Regions from separate parts of the Erwinia sp. L03-1 genome, predicted to be linked through region 1. Evidence: predicted binding sites of a transcription regulator. Region 1 holds the regulator's gene; each other region holds the start of a gene.
The links. The regulator CRP, encoded in region 1, controls carbon source genes, mostly activating them, when cyclic AMP is high. The targets are predictions, from matches to a motif close to ATGTGANNNNNNTCACAT.

Region 1 (6,688 bases):
GTGGTGCCTGATATCCTCACCACTGCCAAAGCCCTGGGCGGCGGCTTCCCGGTCAGCGCGATGCTCACCACCGATGAGATAGCGTCAACCATGTCGCCGGGCGTCCATGGCACCACCTATGGCGGTAATCCGCTGGCCTGCGCCGTGGCAGAGGCCGCGCTGGATATCATCAACACCGAATCGGTGCTGAGCGGTGTGGAAGCGCGTCGCGAGCAGTTTGTTGCGGCGCTAACCGCGCTGGACGCTAAGCGGCCGCTCTTCAGTGATATCCGGGGCAAGGGGCTGCTGATCGGGGCCGCACTCAGGCCGGAGCATGCCGGTAAGGCGCGGGATATTCTTCATGCCGCAGCGGCTGAAGGGGTGATGGTCCTTAACGCCGGAACGGACGTGCTGCGCTTTGCGCCTTCGCTGGTGATTGAGCCTGCCGATATTGAAGAGGGCATGGCCCGCTTTGCCAGGGCGGTAGAAACAGCGCTATTCTGACGGCATGATGCATGGAGGGAGCATGATGCATCATGCATGGAGCATGGAGCATGGAGCATGGAGCAGTAAGCAGGAAGGGAGATTATTGGATGGCTGAAAACCCCGCGTTATGCTTGCCTGCTCTCCTCCCGCTTCTCGCTGTGCGTTCTGCCTTTCGTTTTAGGCGCTTTTTTTAAGCGGCGTGACAGCCAGCGTCCGTGATGCGGCCGGTCGCGCCAGGCCAGCGAAGAGATGGTATGCATAATCCTGAGGTGATCGAGTATCTGCCTCAGGTGTCGCTCCAGAATCGTTATCGGTCCCTGTTCAAACTCTCCCTGTAAATCCTCCAGCACGTTGGTATCCGAGCCGGGACCATCATACTCCAGCCGCTGCTGGCAGCGCTGAAGGGCGATTTCACAGCTTTGCAGGTAGCGCTCGGCCAGCGCCGGAGTGAGCATCGTATGTTCACGGGCGAGGATGGTCATCGCGTTGATATGCTCGACAATAAACTGACTGTGCGTCACCCACAGCTTCATGTCTGCCAAATAGTTTGAATCAAACCCCGGTTCCTGCATGGCCTGATTAAGCGAGTTGAACACCGCATTATGCGCCTGGTTGGCGCGCATACGCTGGTAAGCCAGCCTGACCGGATCCTGCTCGCTGCCAAGCAGCATTTGCAGCGCATCCTGGTAGGTGCCCAGCGCGTCGTGGGCATTTTGCCGCAGCAGCCCGCTTTGCCACTGGGGCCACAGCCAGATCATGCCGCCAAAGGCAATCATGCATCCCATCAGCGTATCCATCAGCCGTGGCAGCAGGAAGTCAGCGCCGTTCAGCGAGAGCAGCTGGAGCGAGTACACGGCGGTGACGGTAAAACCAATCATCGCCCAGCCGTAGAACTTGCGGATAACCAGGTAGCTGACCAGCGTGATAACCAGCATTATCGACAGCACCATCGCCTCAGGCGCGTGGAGGCGCAGGGCGACGGCGGCGATAATCAACCCGGCCAGCGTACCGAGTGCACGGTGCTGGATGCGTACGCGGGTGGCGCTGTAGCCATTCTGGCTGACAAACATCACCGTCATCAGGATCCAGTAGGGCTTGGGCAGGTCGAAGAACATCGCCAGGGTACTGGCGAAAGTGAGCATCACGGCAAAGCGGGCGGCGGTGCGCAGGGCGGCAGACTTCAGCGACAGATAGCTTTTGCAGGCGGCCAGCAGCGGCAGGCGGCGCTGGCGATCGGCCATCAGGTCGCGCTGATATAAAGGGCGCTGCGTGCGCAGGACGCGCGCAATGCGGCTGAAGTGGTAGTAGCAGAACTGTCCCACCGGATTATCCCGGCTTCGACGGGCGATTTTTTCAAGTGCGCCGAGCGGCTTGTCCATCACAAAGCGCTCCGGCAGCCGGTGGTAAAGAATATCATCGGCCAGCTCCCGCAGTCGTGCGGCGATGGTTTGCGCGTTCCAGCGAATGACCGCTTCAGCATGGCTTTTTTCGACCAGCTTCTGCACCTCTTCAGGCTGATGCAGGCTGACGGAGATATGCTCCTGCAAATCCAGCGCGACCTGAAACGCGCGGATGAGACGTTTATGATGGCTGTCGCGGTTGGCGGCCAGCATATGCATCTGCTGATAGCAGATGCCGATCAGATCGACGGCTTTTTGCTGGCGGGCCAGCAGCGGCGGCAGGGCTTTATCAGGATCGGTCAGACGGGTGAGCAGGGTATATTTGGCTTCACAATAGTCGGCCAGCTCGCGGTACAGCAGGCTGAGGGTTTCGCGCATCGGCTGCTCTTTCCACAGCCAGAACCAGAACCAGTTGAACACCCCGTACCAGATCGTCCCCAGCACGTAGAGCAGGGGCGGCTCCCATATCGGCATGCGGCCGGCCAGACTCAGGGTGAAGATGGCGGCGATAAGCGATCCGGGCAGCAGCCTGGCATGCAGTGGGCTGATTTCACCCGTGACGCCCAGCAGCATTGCCATAGCAAACAGAATCGCAGGCAGGGGAACGCTGTGCTCACCCAGGTACTGGATCAGAAAGCTACTAAAGGCAAACAGGCTTCCGCCCACGATAAGGCGTTTGAAAAAGCGCTTATGCGGCGTATCCAGACCGGCGTTATTGCAGCACGCGGGCACCAGGGAGAACAGCAGTCCCTTTTGCAGATCGCCCAACAGCCATCCAATCGCTACCGGTAAACAGAGCACCAGCGTCTGACGCAGGGCATAGTTAACCTCAGGATGATAAATCAGTCTGCGCCACATCGCTCCATACCAATAAAAAAGGCGCAACGGGAGGTTGCGCCGGGGGGATCAGAGCCGGTTAGCGCGTGCCATAAACTACGATAGTTTTACCGTGTGCGGAGATCAGATTCTGATCTTCCAGCATTTTGAGTATGCGGCCCACGGTTTCGCGCGAGCAGCCCACAATCTGACCAATTTCCTGGCGGGTGATTTTGATCTGCATCCCATCCGGGTGAGTCATTGCATCCGGCTGCTTAGCCAGATTTAGTAGCGTCTGCGCGATGCGACCCGTCACATCGAGGAAAGCTAAATTCCCCACTTTCTCAGACGTCACCTGCAGGCGACGAGCCATCTGCGAAGAGAGTCGCATCAGAATATCAGGGTTAACCTGAATAAGCTGACGGAATTTCTTATAGGATATTTCAGCCACTTCACAGGCGGTTTTCGCCCTGACCCATGCGCTACGCTCCTGACCCTCTTCAAACAGGCCAAGTTCACCGATAAAGTCGCCCTGGTTGAGGTAAGAGAGGATCATCTCTTTGCCTTCCTCATCCTTAATGAGCACCGCGACTGAACCTTTCACGATGTAGTAAAGCGTTTCCGCTTTCTCACCCTGGTGAATTAGCGTGCTTTTGGATGGATACTTATGAATATGGCAATGTGACAGGAACCATTCAAGAGTCGGGTCTGTTTGCGGTTTGCCGAGAACCATTCGCGATTATCCTCTGTTGTCATCATGCCTAAACACAGGGGCAGAGTTCCCTGTCAGGCGTTGAAATAGTGACGCGTTTCCCATCAGGGAAATTATCCCGAACCCTGTCGCAGGCCTGGGTCGTTATGTTGTGCCGTTTCGTCATGCTTGTAGAGTACGAACGAAATTATTACAGCTTTGTTTGTAGCACAGCTTGGAACGAGTGTCTTGTGTTGTCTCGCTTCAGCATAGTGTGAAAATTGTCGCATTGCCGTTTTTGTTGCCGAAGCGTAATCTGGCGTTAACTGAATGACTTAGAGGGATTTGTTATGCAAGCACGTGTTAAATGGGTAGAAGGGCTCACGTTTTTGGGAGAATCCTCATCCGGGCACCAGATTTTAATGGACGGCAATGCGGGCGATAAGGCACCCAGCCCAATGGAAATGGTTCTGATGGCGGCCGGCGGGTGTAGTGCCATCGACGTGGTGTCAATCCTGCAAAAGGGGCGCCATGACGTGGCTGACTGCGAGGTCAAACTGACTTCCGAACGCCGGGAAGAAGCACCCCGTCTGTTCACCCATATCAACCTGCACTTTATTGTTAGCGGTAAGGGCCTGGAGGAGAAAGCCGTTTCCCGCGCCGTCGACCTGTCGGCAGAAAAGTATTGCTCCGTTGCCCTGATGCTGGGCAAAGGCGTTGAAATCACCCACAGCTTTGAAGCGATCGAAATTTAACATTCCATTAGCCCCAGCCTGTGGGGCTAATGCGCAGTGGCCCGGACTATTTTTTTCTCTGGGGCTTAACGCACGGTGTCTCAGACTATCTTTTTCCCCTCAATCAGACGCCTGACCAGCGGCCCCATTATCAGCTCCATCGCCAGCCCCATTTTGCCGCCCGGCACCACCAGCGTATTGATCTGAGAGATAAACGCGCCCTGCAGCATCGACAGGAGATAGGGGAAATCAATATCCTCCAGCGCCTGAAAGTGGATAACCACAAAGCTTTCATCAAGCGATGGGATACCGCGTGCCGCAAACGGATTGGAGGTATCCACCGTAGGTACGCGCTGAAAGTTGATGTGGGTGCGCGAAAACTGCGGGGTAATATAGTTGATGTAGTCCTCCATCGAGCGTACCACGGAGTCCATCACCGCCTCGCGGGAGTGCCCCCGCTCGCTGGTGTCGCGGACCAGCTTTTGGATCCACTCAAGGTTGACGATCGGTACCACGCCGACCAGCAGATCGACATTCTCCGCAACGTTATGCTGCGGCGTCATTACGCCACCGTGTAAACCTTCATAGAACAGCACGTCAGTCGGCTCGGGCAGCGGCTGCCAGGGCGTAAAGGTGCCCGGCACCTGGTTCCAGGGTACCGCTTCATCGTAGGTATGCAGGTATTTACGCGACTGGCCGCTACCGCTGCGGCCATATTCGGCAAACGTATGCTCCAGCAGGGCAAAATCGTTAGCCTCGGGGCCGAAATAGCTGATATGGCGGCCCATATCACGCGCTTTACGAATAGCCATATCCATTTCAGGACGCGTAAAGCGGTGGAAGCTGTCACCTTCAACTTCAGCGGCATGGAGGTTTAGCTGCTGAAAAATTTTGCGGAAGGCCAGGCTGGTAGTCGTGGTTCCCGCACCGCTGGAACCCGTTACGGCAATCACAGGATGTTTGGCTGACATGGCTAACGACTCTCTGAGAAAAACGCATCAAGGCGGCATTGGTAACACGATTTGCGTCCGGGTGTCACGCCCGGTCACGATCGCTAACCGGTAATCCTGCCGCGCGGCATAATATTCACCGTCTCGTGGAGTTCGGACCAGACCAGTACGGCTTCACCACTGATAAGCTGACGGCGTACGTCCTCCACTTTCTGCGTCAGCGAGCGCTCCTGCTCGCCGTAGTCGGTGCCTTCTCTCAGCACGAAAGATTCGATCAGGTTATCCAGCGTCTCTGCGTCCAGCTCTTTCCAGGGAATAATCACGTTAGTTGTCCAGCCAGGTTGAAAGCCATTCGGGGATACGCTGCTCCAGCCACATTTCCGGGTTGCGCAGGGTCCCCCCAACAAATCCTACATGACCGCCGTGCCGGGTGAGCTGATACTCCACCGACGGGGGCAGCAGGTCAGGCGCGGGGATCACCTCATCAGTCATAAAAGGGTCGTCCCGGGCATGAATAATCAGTAGCGGCTTGCGTACGCCGGGCAGCAGCGGCATGGCGCTACAGCGTTGATAATAGTCCGTCGCGTCAAGAAAGCCATGGGCAGGCGCGGTGATGGCGTTATCGAAGTCACGCAGCGTTTTTAATGCTTCCAGCCCGGGCAGGTCAACCGGCAGCGTACCCGGCCATGCACGTAGCTTTCGCCCGGCATTTTGCTTTAGCAGGTTAAGCAGGTAGTGCTGGTAAACGCGCGACAGCCCCTGCTCCAGCTTCCTGCTGCACGGCTCAAGCATCAGCGGCGCGGAGACCACTACTGCGGCATCGATCAGGCAATCTTCTCCCTGCTCTCCCAGCAGGCAGGCGAGCATATTTCCCCCCAGCGAAACGCCAACGGCCGCAGTTGGGACGCGACCCCATTCGTCGCGCAGCCACTGCATAAAATAGCGCGCATCGCCGGTTTCGCCCGAGTGGTAAATCCTCGCCAGGCGATTTGGTTCGCCGCTGCAGCCGCGAAAATGCATAACGACGCCCAGCCATCCGCGATCGCGGAATACCTGAAGCAGCCCGTGCGCATAGGGACTGGTAAAGCTGCCCTCCAGCCCGTGAAACAGGACCACCCTGGGCTTATGCCGCGCCAGCGCCGGATTTTCACTCCAGGCCAGATCGACGAAATCGCTGTCCGGCAGAGTCAGCCGCTGCCAGTGGGGCTGTAGCGTGATACGTCGGCGAATCAGCCGGGGCAGAAGCGTTTGCAAATGCGCATTACTCAAGCCCGGCAGGGCATTAAAAGGGCTCGACGGGGGGCGATTAAAATTCATATTCAAAATGCTTGTAGGATCTCTGTCACATTGTTAGCTTCAAAGCGTCTGCTTTTTTCAGGGGGTGAGGAGCACCCATATCATATGGAACTGAATTTATTTTTATCCATGCTCGGCTTTCTGTGGGTTGCTGCGATTACGCCAGGCCCTAATAATATGTTACTCACCGCCTCCGGCGCCAATTTTGGTTTTTTGCGCTCGCTGTGGCTGTTAATCGGCATCATGATCGGTATGCAGGTCATGTTGCTTCTGGTGGCTTTCGGCGTCGGCGGATTGCTTCTGCTTTATCCCTCCCTCCACCTTATCCTGAAAATT
Region 2 (6,688 bases), 290 kb from region 1:
TCTTCAGCGCGCCCATATTGGCCTGCTCTTTTTTAGTGATCGCCCGGCTAAACGGCAGCTGTTTCAGCTTCTGCGCTTCTTTGCTCAGGTTCTCGTCGCGCACTTCACGCAGGCGCTCAATCTCAGCAATCAGCTTGTCTTTGGCTTCCTGTAACTCGCCAAGCTTCTCTGCGTCACCGGATTCCAGCAGCAGTGGTTCTTTATGCGTAAGGGCGTCCAGCTTATCGCTGAGGACCTTTATCTCTTCCTGAACTTGTTCTTTCATTATCATTAACCGTAGTGTGATTCATTGCTGCAAGGATACACGAAAGCGGCAGGAAGTGGGAAAAGCAGCCGGCTACTTTTTGAAAGCCTGCTTGAGGCTGATGCGGGAAATCAGTTCGGTCAGCGACAGGACCAGGGTGGAACGGACGACCTGCTGGTAGCGCTGCCGGAGCATGGCGGCCATCTCCGGATCGGCGATGGAAAGATCGGGGCGGGGGGGGAAAGCGGTCACGCAGTGCAGCTCGCCAAAGGGCCCCAGCAGCTCATCATCGGTAAAGCGGTAATCGGTGCCATCGTCGTTAAGCGCCTCGCGCAGCGCCATCAGCAGTTCTGCATCTTCGTACTCGCTGCGGTTGATTACGCCAAGGCCATAAATCAGCTTCAGCCGCACCGACAGTTCACCCAGCGGCCCGTTGCCCAGCAGCAGAGGCTCGACCGCATATTTCACCGCATAATCATCCTTGCGGAAAACCTGAATCACCAGCAGGTTAACGGCTTCGGCCAGCAGCTCAACGGCTGCAATCAGAAAACTTCTTACCGAACGTCCTGCATTCAGGCGTTCCAGCACCCGATTCTCAAAAGCCTGTGGTTTTTCCATAAGAGCCTGCATATCAATCTCTGACCCTGCGGGGTGCCGCCTTAACGGGTACGGCGTTTGCCGTACCCTGTCCGTTCATCCGTTGAAATCGGAAGTGCGGGCATTATGCCATAGCGTTCCAGGCTTTAACTACGGCGGTGACCACTTCGCTGTCGGCATCAAGCCCGGAAATCTCCACCAGAGTAGCCTGCCCCCCCAGCGCTGACAGCATCGTTGTCAGCTCCTGCGCCTGAGTGTCCTGGTCGCTGCGATAATGCATTGCAGCGGCAATGCCCTTCACCAGGTTGTCGTGCGGCAGGCCATATTCCAGCGTACCCAGCGTGGGTTTGATCAGGCGGTCGCCTGCACTCAGCTTGCGCAGCGGCTGACGTCCCACGCGTTCGACATCATCCTTAAGCCAGGGGTTTTCAAAACGGCCAAGAATTTTTTGAATGTAGGCCGCATGTTTATCAGCATCAAAGCCATAGCGCCGCACCAGCACCGCGCCGCTCTCCTCCATCGCCCCTTTAACCACCTTACGTACGTGCTCATCCAGAATGGCATCACGGATGGTCTGGTGTCCGGCCAGCTGGCCGAGATAGGCGGTAATAGCGTGTCCGGTATTGAGCGTAAACAGCTTGCGCTCGACAAACGCCATCAGGTTATCGGTCAGCTCCATGCCGGGGATCGCAGGGAGGGGGCCTTTAAACTGTGTCTCATCAACAATCCACTCGCTGAATGTCTCAACGGTGACTTCAAGGGGGTCAGCCGTACCCGCCTCGGAAGGTGGCACAATGCGGTCCACGGCAGAATCGACAAAGCCAACGGTGGCATCGACCCAGGCGTGATACTGCTCCGGCAGTGCCTTGAGCACGTGTCCCTTAAGCTGGGTGGTGCCGCGCACCATATTTTCACAGGCAATGATATTTAACGGACGGCTATTGCCGCTGTCGCTGCGCGCGATCAGCCCTTTGGCAATACCGCCTGCGATACGTTCGAGGATCTGCGGCCCCACGGCGGTGGTCACGATATCCACCTCCACAATCAGAGGGATAATGTCATCGCTGGCGCTGCTGACCGCATTCACACCCTTCACGATCTCCAGCTGGGCTTCTTCGCCGACGACGCGAACCGGGTATTCGTGGCGCGCATTGAGCGCATCCAGTACCACCTGGTTGACGTCAGCGAAGGTCAGTTGAATACCGGCGTCTGCCAGTAACTTACCAATAAACCCACGGCCGATGTTACCGGCACCAAAATGTAATGCTTTCATAACTTTTTCCCGTATTAACGATCGAGGGCCGGACAAACCCGACCCGGAAAATGGGCCGGGCATGCCCGGCCCAGGGAGGTCAATTCTGTCAGCCTGATGCGCTACGCTGTTTTTTTACCTGACAGCAGATCCAGCACTTCCTGCACGCTGGAGGTGGTGGTTAGCTTAGCGATCACGCTCTCATCATCCAGCGCATTCGTCAGGCTGGTGATCACCTGAATGTGTTCATTATTGCGGGCGGCGATACCAATAACCAGCCGGGCAATATCCTCTTCCTCCTCGCCAAACTGCACCCCGTCAGGATACTGGCAGAACACCACGCCGGTTTTCAGTACGCGGTCTTTGGCTTCAATGGTGCCGTGCGGCACGGCGATGGATTCGCCCAGGTAAGTCGGCGTGAGCTTTTCACGGTCGAGCATGGCTTCAACATATTCTGGCTCAACGTAGCCCCCTTTCACCAGCTGTTCACCGGCAAAGCGGATGGCCTGCTCTTTGTTGCTGGCGTGGTTGCCGAGGAAAACGTTGCTGGCGCTCAGCCGGAACAGATGCTCCTGGCTGTCGTCATAGCTATCACTCAGGGCGGCACTCACTTTATCACGATGGCCCGCGCTGCGATTCGCCTCCACCAGACGCGATGTCAGGTCGGTATAGAGTCCGCTGTCGAGAAAGTTAGTCAGCGAAATGTGCTGGGCATGAGGAGCCTGACGCAGGGCGCGCTCGGTGAGGTCGCGGTGGGTAATGACCAGATCCACATCGCCCGGCAGATTATTGATGGCGGTATTGGTCACGGAAATATTCGTCAGACCGGCATCGTTAACCTTTTTACGCAGAACGCCCGCGCCCATTGCGCTGGAACCCATTCCGGCATCGCAGGCAACGATGATTTTGCGCACCAGGCTCAAATCGCTGTTCAGGCCGTTAGCGCCAGCGGCAGCGGCAGACGCTGTCCCGACCTGGCCTTTAGACTGCGCTTTCATATCGCTAACGCGACGCGCGGCCGCGTCGATATCCTCTTCTTCCTTCACCTTGCTGGTCTTCAGTAAGATAGCGGAAACCACGAAAGAGACGGCAAATGCGGCCACAATCGCCGCGATATTAGCGAAGTAAGCACCTTTTGGCGTCATCGCCAGTACGGCGAGGATTGAGCCAGGCGAGGCAGGAGAAACCAGACCGCCGTTGAGCAGCGTCAGGGTAAAGACGCCGGTCATACCGCCGAGGATAACGGCCAGAATCAGCCGCGGGTTCATCAGCACATAGGGGAAGTAGATTTCGTGGATACCGCCCAGGAAATGGATGATTGCCGCACCGCCGGCAGACTGTTTGGCATTGCCCCGGCCAAAGAACATATAGGCCATCAGCACGCCCAGGCCCGGACCGGGGTTAGCTTCGATCAGGAAGAAGATTGACTTACCGGCTTCACTCGCCTGCTGAATCCCTAACGGGGAGAAGATACCGTGGTTGATGGCATTATTCAGGAACAGGATTTTCGCCGGTTCAACAAATATTGAAGTCAGCGGCAGCAGGTTGTTCTGCACCATCAGGTTTACGCCCGCGGCAAGGATATGCGATAGCCCTTCTACCAGCGGACCGATCGCCAGAAACGCGAGGATGGCCAACAGCATGCCGATAATCCCGGCAGAGAAGTTGTTAACCAGCATCTCGAAGCCGCTTTTGATTTTGCCGTCGACCAGACGGTCAAATCTTTTGATGGCCCAGCCGCCCAGCGGTCCGGCAATCATCGATCCGAGAAACATCGGCATATCCGCACCAACAATCACGCCCATGGTGGTGATTGCACCGACCACGCCGCCGCGATCGCCGCCCACCAGTCGACCCCCGGTGTAACCAATCAGCAACGGCAGCAGATAGGTGATCATCGGTGCGACCAGTTTGGCCATGGTTTCATTCGGCAGCCAGCCGGTCGGAATAAACAGCGCGGTGATAATACCCCAGGCGATAAACGCGCCAATATTCGGCATTACCATGTTGCTCAGAAAGCGACCAAAGTTTTGTACTCTGATCTTGATATCTGATGAGGACATAAAAACACACCCCTTATTGTTCCGCGCTGACAAAAAAGCGCGCGCGAGAGATTTTTTAGTTGAGGAAGTCGCGGTAGCACCGTCGGTATCACTGTATGCAGCCGGACTCTATCACGTGACTTTCTGCCTGCGTAGTGAGCAAAGGAAGTGTGATCAACGTCACTAGATTCAGGTGGGGTATGGGGGGGTTTTAGTGATACTGATCACAATAAAACGCTGTAAATAAAATACGCAGGCGGGATCTTTCCCCTTAATCGGGAATAAATGTGATGAGTATCACATTATATATTTGGCTGTTTGTTTTGAAATTGTGATCTCATTCAAATTTTATTTTCTGCCTGGCAGGCGGAAAGGGGGGTAATTAAAGGGTGGCGCAGGGGGGTGTAAATAAGTTACCAACGGAGCAGGGGGATAAAACGGCATCCTTGCCGTATCAGGGCGTTACTGGAAAGTATTCTGTAACGCGCTCTGCGCCTGGGCCAGCGCCTGTGAATTGGCCGACAGGTTAGTCATCATCTGGTTGTACTGCGTAGCCTGCTGCTGGGTAGGAAACTGAATGGCCGGGCCATTAAAGGTCACCTGAGTACCCTGCTGTTGCAGGAAATCACCGGTCTGCACCGCATTCTGGCTAAGCGTTTGCAGGGCGGGCAGCAGCGGCATCAGTACGCTGACGGGCTGCGTCACCACTTTGTTATAAACGTTATCGTAAACCGTTTTCAGATCGGACGGCTGTTTCAGGCCAGCTTTACCGCTATCCGCCTGCGTTCTGGCCGCCTGAATCTGCTGCGTCAGCACGCCAAGCGAGCCGCTTGCCTGGCGCAGAGAATCACGTCGGGTCAGGTAATCCTGTGGCATACGAATGGCCGACAGCTCATCCACGACGGGCTTGATACCGGAATCGACCGCATGATTAACCTGCTGGGAAAAGCCGTAAATAATAGCGTAATCATTAATATAAGGACCAAACTTCTGCTTTTGATCCGCGCTCAGCGCCGGTAAATGTTCGCCGCTGCGCTGGACGGTGTTTTGCAGGAAATCAATAAATGCTTTGCGCTGATCGGCTTCTTTATCGCCGCAGCCGGTCAGTTGCAAGACCAGAAACAGTGCCGCGAAAGGCACCAGCAGACGCGTCCACGCACGCGAGATTCCTGTCGTCATGGGAAGTAACTCCTGTAAATAATAAGGCTGTTTTAAGCAAGCATGAGGGCGGCAGACGCCGCGCCTAAAGAATAGTCCAACTCGGAGGCCGGGGATAGGGCTTAAACTTACTCTTAAGCGTTACGCTTCAACCGCCAGCGGGCCGCGGTATAAGCCTGTTGGTCGGGTATGGAAACATTTGCTAAAAGCAAGGTTGAAAAATAGTCTCAAATTACGACGCAAATCGCCAAATCTGATCTAATACTTATGATCCTGGCGTACCCCCGCGCTGTACTCTTTATGTATACGACGAGAGCATCTCCGTGGCAACTGGCCGCCAGCATTATGAACCTGAGACTCAGGTTCTAACCCTCTGGCCGTTCACTATTGTGATTTTAATGAGGAGTGCTCTATGGAAATTAAAGATCCTATGTCCGAGCTGTTATCCAGCCTTGAGCATATTGTATTGACCCGTGAAGTGATCCAGTCCGCTCCCCCATTAAAGGGTGAAGTATTGATGCCCGAACCAAAACGTATCAGGGAAATTACCGGTCTGGAAATTGATGAGTTTGCCCTGGCCATGGGCGTTAGCGTTTCATCGGTGAAAAGCTGGGAAGCGAAGCGCACCAGGCCTTCGCGCAGCGCACAGAAGTTAATGCAGTTGATTCAGTCCAATCCGTGCCTCAGCCGCGAGCTGCTGGCATAAAAGAAAAACCCGCCGCTGGCGGGTTTTGTGTTTTACGAGCGCGAAGCCTTCATATCGATCACAAAGCGGTACTTCACGTCGCCTTTCAGCATCCTTTCAAACGCGGTTTCCACCTCATCCAGACGAATCACTTCCACATCCGAAACGATATTGTGCTGACCACAAAAATGCAGCATCTCCTGCGTTTCACGGATGCTGCCGATGGATGTGCCGGAAATGCTCAGGCGGCGAAAGACAATCGGCGCCACGTCCGGTGAGGTATGGGGTGCATCGGGAATGCCCACCAGCACCAGATGACCGTTCGCCTTCAGCGTGTTGAGGTACGGGTCCAGATCGTGCGGAGCCGCGACGCAGTCCAGAATGATATCAAGGCTGCTGACCTCTGCTGCCATTTGCGCGGCGTCTTTAGAGACAACCACTTTACTGGCCCCCAGGCGGAGCGCATCGCTGCCTTTTGACGGCGACGTGGTAAACAGCACCACTTCCGCGCCCATGGCATGGGCCAGCTTCACCGCCATATGACCCAGTCCACCCAGGCCAATCACGCCGACCTTCTGGCCAGGCTGCACGTTCCAGTGCTTCAGCGGGGACCAGGTAGTCACGCCCGCGCACAGCAGCGGCGCAACTGCGCTCAGCTCAAGGCTTTCCGGAACGGTAACCACAAATTTGCTGTCCACAACGATGCTGTC
Region 3 (6,688 bases), 640 kb from region 1:
TTATTTGTCATAGCAATCTCATCAGGGAACAAAAGCTGTTGGGCGCATTATAGAGACAAATGGCAGCAGAAACAGGAAAAACGCCAGCAGGGCGTTTACAGGATGGGTTCAGCAGGCCCGGTGCTCAGGCCGTATTCGGCCGGTCAGTGACCGGCTAAAGGTGCTCAGGATGAGATAATCGACTGGGGCAGGGGCGTGCCGGGAAGGGAGGCATCCTTCACGCGCGGCAGGTTATCGCAGGCGTGCTGGCGAGCCGATCGAATAAACGCCTCCACAACCGGCTGACGCTGCTCACCGTCCCTGACCGCCGCATATAAGCGGCTCCAGAGGCCTTCACCCAGGGTTTTGGTCACCACCAGACCCTGATGTTCAAAACTCTCCACCACCCAGTGCGGCAGCGCGGCAATCCCCATTCCTGCAGACACCATCTGGATCAGTAACAGCGTATTGTCCACGCTTTTCAGGGCCGGACTGATGCCTGCGGGCTGAAGAAAATGGCGCCAGATATCCAGTCGCTGGCGCTGGACCGGGTAGATCATCAACACCTCATTCGCGAGGTCTTCAGGTGAAATATGTTCACGCCGGGCGAGAGGGTGATCGGGAGAGATCACCAGACGGACTTCAAAATCAAACATCGGCGAGTAGAACAGGCCGCTGCGCGGCAGAATATCCGATGTCAGCACCAGATCCAGCTCCCCCTGCTGCAGGGCGGGCTGCGGGTCGAAGGTCACCCCCGATTTGAAATCCATCACCACCTGCGGCCAGTTTTGGCGAAAGTTATTCAGCGCCGGGGTAAGCCACTGAATGCAGCTGTGACATTCAATCGCAATACGCAGCGTCGTCTGATGCGGCTCGTGGCAGGCCTGTAGCGCCTGTTGGATCTGTGGCAGGACCTGTTCGGCCAGATTGAGCAGGATCTCCCCCTGCGGGGTAAAGCGCAGGGGCTGACTTTTTCGCACGAATAAACGAAACCCCAGCCGCTGTTCCAAATCACTGAACTGATGTGACAGGGCGGATTGTGTTTGATGGAGCTGTGCTGCCGCTGCGGCCAGCGAACCTGTCGTTCGTAGTGCCTGGAGCGTTCGCAGGTGTTTGAGTTCGATCATGAGAGTCCTTCACATCGACAGTGAACATTTTGCGCTTGTGGTGACTACAGTACCTGCGGATTATAGATGTGTAAACATCTGGACGTCTAAAAGCCTGATTGCAGCGACAGCGGGCGACAAACGAGGAAAGTACTGATGACCATTCTTAACCATACACTCGGATTCCCTCGCGTCGGTCTGCGTCGCGAACTGAAAAAAGCCCAGGAAAGCTACTGGGCAGGCAACAGCACCCAGCAAGAATTACTGGCCGTTGGCCGTGAGCTGCGCGCCCGTCACTGGCAGCAGCAGCAGGAAGCGGGCGTGAACCTGCTCCCGGTGGGTGATTTTGCCTGGTACGATCATGTGCTGACCACCAGCCTGCTGTTAGGCAACGTACCGGCTCGCCATCAGAATAAAGACGGCTCGGTCGATCTCGATACGCTGTTCCGGCTGGGCCGCGGCCGCGCGCCCGGCGGTGAGCCTGCCGCCGCTGCCGAAATGACCAAATGGTTCAATACCAACTACCACTATATCGTGCCTGAGTTCACCAAGGGCCAGCAGTTCAAACTGAGCTGGACGCAGATCCTCGACGAAGTCGACGAAGCGCTGGCGCTGGGCCATAAAGTGAAACCCGTTCTGCTGGGGCCGGTAACCTATCTCTGGCTGGGGAAAGTGAAGGGTGAGCAGTTTGATCGCCTGAGCCTGCTGAAGGACATCCTGCCGGTTTACCAGCAGGTGCTGGCCGGGCTGGCAAAACGCGGTATCGAATGGGTACAGATCGATGAACCTGCGCTGGTGCTGGAGCTGCCACAGGCGTGGCTGAACGCATTCAAACCGGCCTTTAATGCTTTGCAGGGCAAAACCAAACTGTTGCTGACCACCTATTTCGACAGCGCGGGAACCAACATTGAGACTATCCGCGCGCTGCCGGTACAGGGTTTACACGTCGACCTGGTGCACGGTAAGGATGATATTGCACAGCTGAATAGCCAGATCCCAGCCGACTGGCTGCTCTCTGTCGGGGTCATTAATGGCCGTAACGTCTGGCGTGCCGATCTCAGCAGCTGGTTTGAACGTTTGCAGCCGCTGATCGGCCAGCGCAATCAGCTGTGGATTGGTTCATCCTGCTCACTGCTGCACAGTCCAATCGATTTGAGCACGGAAACCCGTCTGGATGAGGAAGTGAAAAGCTGGTTCGCCTTTGCCCTGCAAAAATGCGCCGAGCTGTCACTGTTAAGCAAGGCGCTGAATAATAACGATCCGCAGTCACTTGAAGCCTGGAGCGCACCGGTTCGCGCGCGCCATCACTCTGCCCGGGTGCATAATGCGACGGTGGGTAAACGCCTGGCGGGCATTACGGCTGAAGACAGCCAGCGTCACAGCGGTTATCAAACGCGCGCCACAGCCCAGCGTGCCCGTTTTAAGCTGCCGACCTGGCCTACCACAACAATTGGTTCATTCCCGCAGACCACCGAGATCCGCAGCCTGCGCCTGGACTTCAGGCAGGGTCGCCTGGACGGTAGCCACTACCGCGCCGGCATCGCTGAACATATCAAACAGGCGATTAAGGAGCAGGAAAGCTTAGGTCTGGACGTGCTGGTGCATGGCGAAGCCGAGCGTAACGATATGGTGGAGTATTTTGGTGAAAATCTGGATGGCTTCGCCTTCACTCAAAATGGCTGGGTCCAGAGCTATGGTTCCCGCTGCGTGAAGCCGCCGGTGATTATTGGTGATATCAGCCGTCCACACCCCATTACCGTGGAGTGGGCGAAATATGCCCAGTCCCTGACGGGTAAGCCAGTCAAAGGCATGCTAACCGGCCCGGTCACCATTCTTTGCTGGTCTTTCCCACGCGAGGATGTTTCCCGCGAGACTATCGCCAAACAGATTGCGCTGGCGCTGCGTGACGAAGTGGAAGATTTGGAGAAAGCGGGTATCGGCATAATTCAGATTGATGAGCCTGCCCTGCGGGAAGGTCTGCCGCTGCGCCAGTCTGACTGGGCCGCGTATCTGGCATGGGCCGTGGACGCCTTTCGCCTGAACGCCGCGGTGGCGCAGGATGATACGCAGATCCACACGCATATGTGCTACTGCGAGTTCAATGACATCATGGACTCCATCGCGGCGCTGGATGCGGACGTGATTACCATTGAAACCTCACGCTCTGATATGGAACTGCTGGAATCATTTGAAGAGTTCGACTATCCGAACGAAATTGGTCCGGGCGTTTACGATATTCACTCCCCGAACGTGCCTGACGTGGAAGGCATTGAGGCGCTGCTGCTGAAAGCCGCAAAGCGTATTCCAACCGAACGCCTGTGGGTGAATCCGGATTGTGGCCTGAAAACCCGTGGCTGGACCGAAACCCGCCAGGCGCTGGCGAATATGGTTAAGGCGGCGCAGAACCTGCGTAACGCTAAAGCATGAGCAGGGCGTTAGCGTTAGCAAGGCAGAATGCTAACGCCTGATTGCGGCTTAGCGCGACAAAGGTCGCTAATGGCTAAGGCCCCGGGGATCGGGCGATCTCCGGGGCTTTACTGTCCTATTCCACGCCGTACTGGCGGAACCAGGCCAGCATCCGCTGCCAGCCGTCTCTGGCTGACTCCTGATGATAGCTGGGTCGGTAATCGGCATTAAAGGCATGACCGGCATCCGGGTAAACCACAATTTCTGCGTCCGCATTGGCCGCGCGCAGCGCCTGACGCATGGTTTCTACGCTTTCAAGCGGGATCCCGTCATCCTTGCCGCCGTACAGTCCCAGTACCGGCGCGTTAAGGTCCACGGCCACATCAACCGGATGCTTCTGCTGCTTCAGGTTTTTTTCACTCACCAGTTTGCCGTACCAGGCAACGCCTGCTTTCAGCTGCGGGTTATGCGCGGCATAAAGCCAGGTAATACGCCCACCCCAGCAGAATCCGGTAATCGCCATATTGCGCATATCACCGCCGTTGCGTGATGCCCAGTTTGCCACATGGTCAAGATCGGCCAGCACCTGGGTATCAGGCACCTTGCTGACCAGCTCGGAAAACAGGGTCGGAATGTCGCTATATTCTGAGGGATCCCCCTGGCGGAAATAGAGTTCTGGCGCGATAGCCAGATAACCCTCAACCGCCAGGCGGCGACAGATATCCCGAATATGCTCATGGACGCCAAAAATTTCCTGAACCACCAAAACGACCGGGAGCGGACCTTTCGCGTGGCGGGGTCGGGCATGGAAGGCGGGCATATTTTCGCCCTGAGTAGGAACAGAGGTTTCGCCGGACAGGATATCGGCGCTGTCGGTCAGGATCGTGGTGGAAGCGGTGGGCGATACCGCGGGAGTGAACCCATTGTTGCTCAATTTTTGAGTCATATTATCTTCGGTTTTCATTGTCCTCTCCGTGCATGCGTTAGCGCAATCAGCTAACTATAGCCAGGATTGCGTCCAGACCAGGTGACCGGGCTTTACTTCTCTTTAACACTGGCAGCGCGGAGCCAACAGGGTCAATCGGTTCCCTGACGGGGTGGAGAGTCCTAAAATGCGACATATATCACTCTTATCGTTATTTTTCCTGTAACTTTCATTATGTGTAGTGAGATTAGTCACATAAATAGGTGCGACATTCTTTTATCGTACTGCATTGTTACCTATCCTTTTTCTCTAGCAGGAGTATCACATGGCGCAGTCAGATGTTTTCCACCTCGGTATTACCCGGGCTGACCTACAGGGCGCGACGTTAGCGATTGTGCCGGGCGATCCTGAGCGGGTGAAAAAAATAGCCGCCCTGATGGAGAATCCTGTGCACCTGGCTTCTCACCGTGAATTCACCACCTGGCGCGCAGAGCTTAACGGTAAAGCCGTGGTTGTTTGCTCGACGGGTATTGGCGGGCCTTCAACCTCTATTGCCGTGGAAGAGCTGGCGCAGCTTGGCGTGCGCACGTTTCTGCGCGTAGGTACCACCGGCGCAATTCAGCCGGATATCAACGTCGGCGACGTGCTGGTCACCACCGGTTCGGTTCGTCTGGACGGTGCCAGCCAGCACTTTGCGCCGCTTGAATTCCCGGCCGTGGCGGATTTCAGCTGCACCACTGCCCTGGTGGAGGCCGCTAAGGCCGCCGGTGCTAAAACGCATATCGGTATCACCGCCTCGTCTGACACCTTCTATCCCGGTCAGGAGCGCTATGACACCTTTTCAGGCCGCGTGGTGAGCCGCTTCCAACATTCGCTGAAAGAGTGGCAGCAAATGGGCGTGCTGAACTATGAGATGGAGTCCGCCACGCTGCTGACCATGTGCGCCAGCCAGGGCTTAAGGGCAGGTATGGTTGCCGGGGTGATCGTTAACCGCACGCAGCAGGAAATTCCTGATGCAGAAGCGATGAAGCGCACCGAGACCGACGCCGTACGTATCGTTGTTGAGGCAGCCCGCCGCCTGGTGTAACGTTTTGTCTGGACATTCATACAGTGCGCCTCTACCTTTTCCTCCAGACATGATCGGGACGGAGGACGCCTGTGGATGCAACAATGATATACAGCGTAGGGATCGGGCTGGCTGGCCTGCTGGCAGGCTGGCTGTTAGCCTGGTTTCGTAGCGAGCAGCGCTTTTCCCGCCAGGAAACCGAACGGCAATTACTGATGCAGGCGGCCGAACAGCTCCGACAGGAGCGCGATCGCCTGCATCAGCAGCTTGAAAATCAGCAGCAATCGCAAAAACAGTCTGAGGCAGAATTACGCCAGCTACACGGTGGGCTGTCGGCTGCGCAGGAAAAATTGCATCACCTTGAACACTGGCGTAACGAAAGTGAGCAGCTCAGCCGGGAGCTGCGTAATCAGCTGGAGGTTAACAGCGCTCAGGAAGTTGAACTGAGAGAGATGACTATCCGTCTTGAAGAGACGCGCATGGCCGCGGAAGAGAAGCAGCGCCTGCTGGTTAACAGCGAGCAGCGGCTTAACGCCCAGTTTGAGAACCTGGCAAACCGCATTTTCGAGCACAGTGGCCGCCGGGTGGACGAGCAGAACCGACAAAGTCTGAACGGTCTGATCACCCCGCTGCGTGAACAGCTGGAGGGGTTCCGTCGCCAGGTGCAGGAGGGGTTCGGCCAGGAAGCCCGCGAGCGCCACACGCTTTCCCACGAGATCCGCAACCTGCAACAGCTTAATGCGCAAATGGCGCAGGAAGCGATCAACCTTACCCGCGCGCTGAAAGGCGATAACAAAACGCAGGGTAACTGGGGCGAAGTGGTGCTCAGTCGGGTGCTGGAAGCCTCGGGACTGCGTGAGGGGCATGAGTACGAGACGCAGGTCAATATCCAGCTGGAGCAAAATGCCAGGATGCAGCCCGATGTCATCGTCCGACTGCCGCAGGGTAAAGACGTGGTGATTGATGCCAAAATGACCCTGGTGGCCTACGAGCGCTACTATAACAGCGAGGATGACGCCTCGCGCGAAGCCGCCATTACGGAACATATCACCTCAATCCGCGGGCATCTGCGCCTGCTCAGCCGAAAAGATTATCAACAATTACCCGGTTTACGCTCGCTCGATTATGTGTTGATGTTTATCCCCATCGAACCGGCTTTCCTGCTGGCCATTGACCGCCAGCCGGAGCTGATTAACGAGGCGCTCA

Region 2: AC4PCC_RS00265 (PTS mannitol transporter subunit IICBA) is a predicted target of CRP. The motif match lies at 4,421-4,438, and genes of this name have one in related genera.
Region 3: udp (uridine phosphorylase) is a predicted target of CRP. The motif match lies at 4,604-4,621, and genes of this name have one in related genera.

What each region holds. Positions count from the first base shown of each region.
Region 1 is NZ_CM178762.1:350,834-357,521, forward strand. Features, by position in the region: gene argD (bifunctional acetylornithine/succinyldiaminopimelate transaminase) at 1-483, shown strand, start outside; gene AC4PCC_RS01530 (YccS/YhfK family putative transporter) at 591-2,723, opposite strand; gene crp (cAMP-activated global transcriptional regulator CRP) at 2,782-3,414, opposite strand; gene AC4PCC_RS01540 (OsmC family protein) at 3,723-4,127, shown strand; gene AC4PCC_RS01545 (phosphoribulokinase) at 4,208-5,077, opposite strand; gene AC4PCC_RS01550 (YheU family protein) at 5,161-5,379, opposite strand; gene AC4PCC_RS01555 (hydrolase) at 5,381-6,373, opposite strand; gene AC4PCC_RS01560 (LysE family translocator) at 6,458-6,688, shown strand, end outside.
Region 2 is NZ_CM178762.1:60,266-66,953, forward strand. Features, by position in the region: gene AC4PCC_RS00250 (YibL family ribosome-associated protein) at 1-265, opposite strand, end outside; gene AC4PCC_RS00255 (MltR family transcriptional regulator) at 338-862, opposite strand; gene mtlD (mannitol-1-phosphate 5-dehydrogenase) at 966-2,114, opposite strand; gene AC4PCC_RS00265 (PTS mannitol transporter subunit IICBA) at 2,216-4,156, opposite strand; gene AC4PCC_RS00270 (DUF3053 domain-containing protein) at 4,598-5,314, opposite strand; gene AC4PCC_RS00275 (HTH-type transcriptional regulator) at 5,706-5,999, shown strand; gene AC4PCC_RS00280 (NAD(P)-dependent alcohol dehydrogenase) at 6,032-6,688, opposite strand, start outside.
Region 3 is NZ_CM178762.1:4,563,674-4,570,361, reverse strand. Features, by position in the region: gene AC4PCC_RS20890 (YehS family protein) at 1-11, opposite strand, end outside; gene metR (HTH-type transcriptional regulator MetR) at 165-1,106, opposite strand; gene metE (5-methyltetrahydropteroyltriglutamate--homocysteine S-methyltransferase) at 1,242-3,512, shown strand; gene AC4PCC_RS20875 (dienelactone hydrolase family protein) at 3,628-4,455, opposite strand; gene udp (uridine phosphorylase) at 4,742-5,503, shown strand; gene rmuC (DNA recombination protein RmuC) at 5,575-6,688, shown strand, end outside.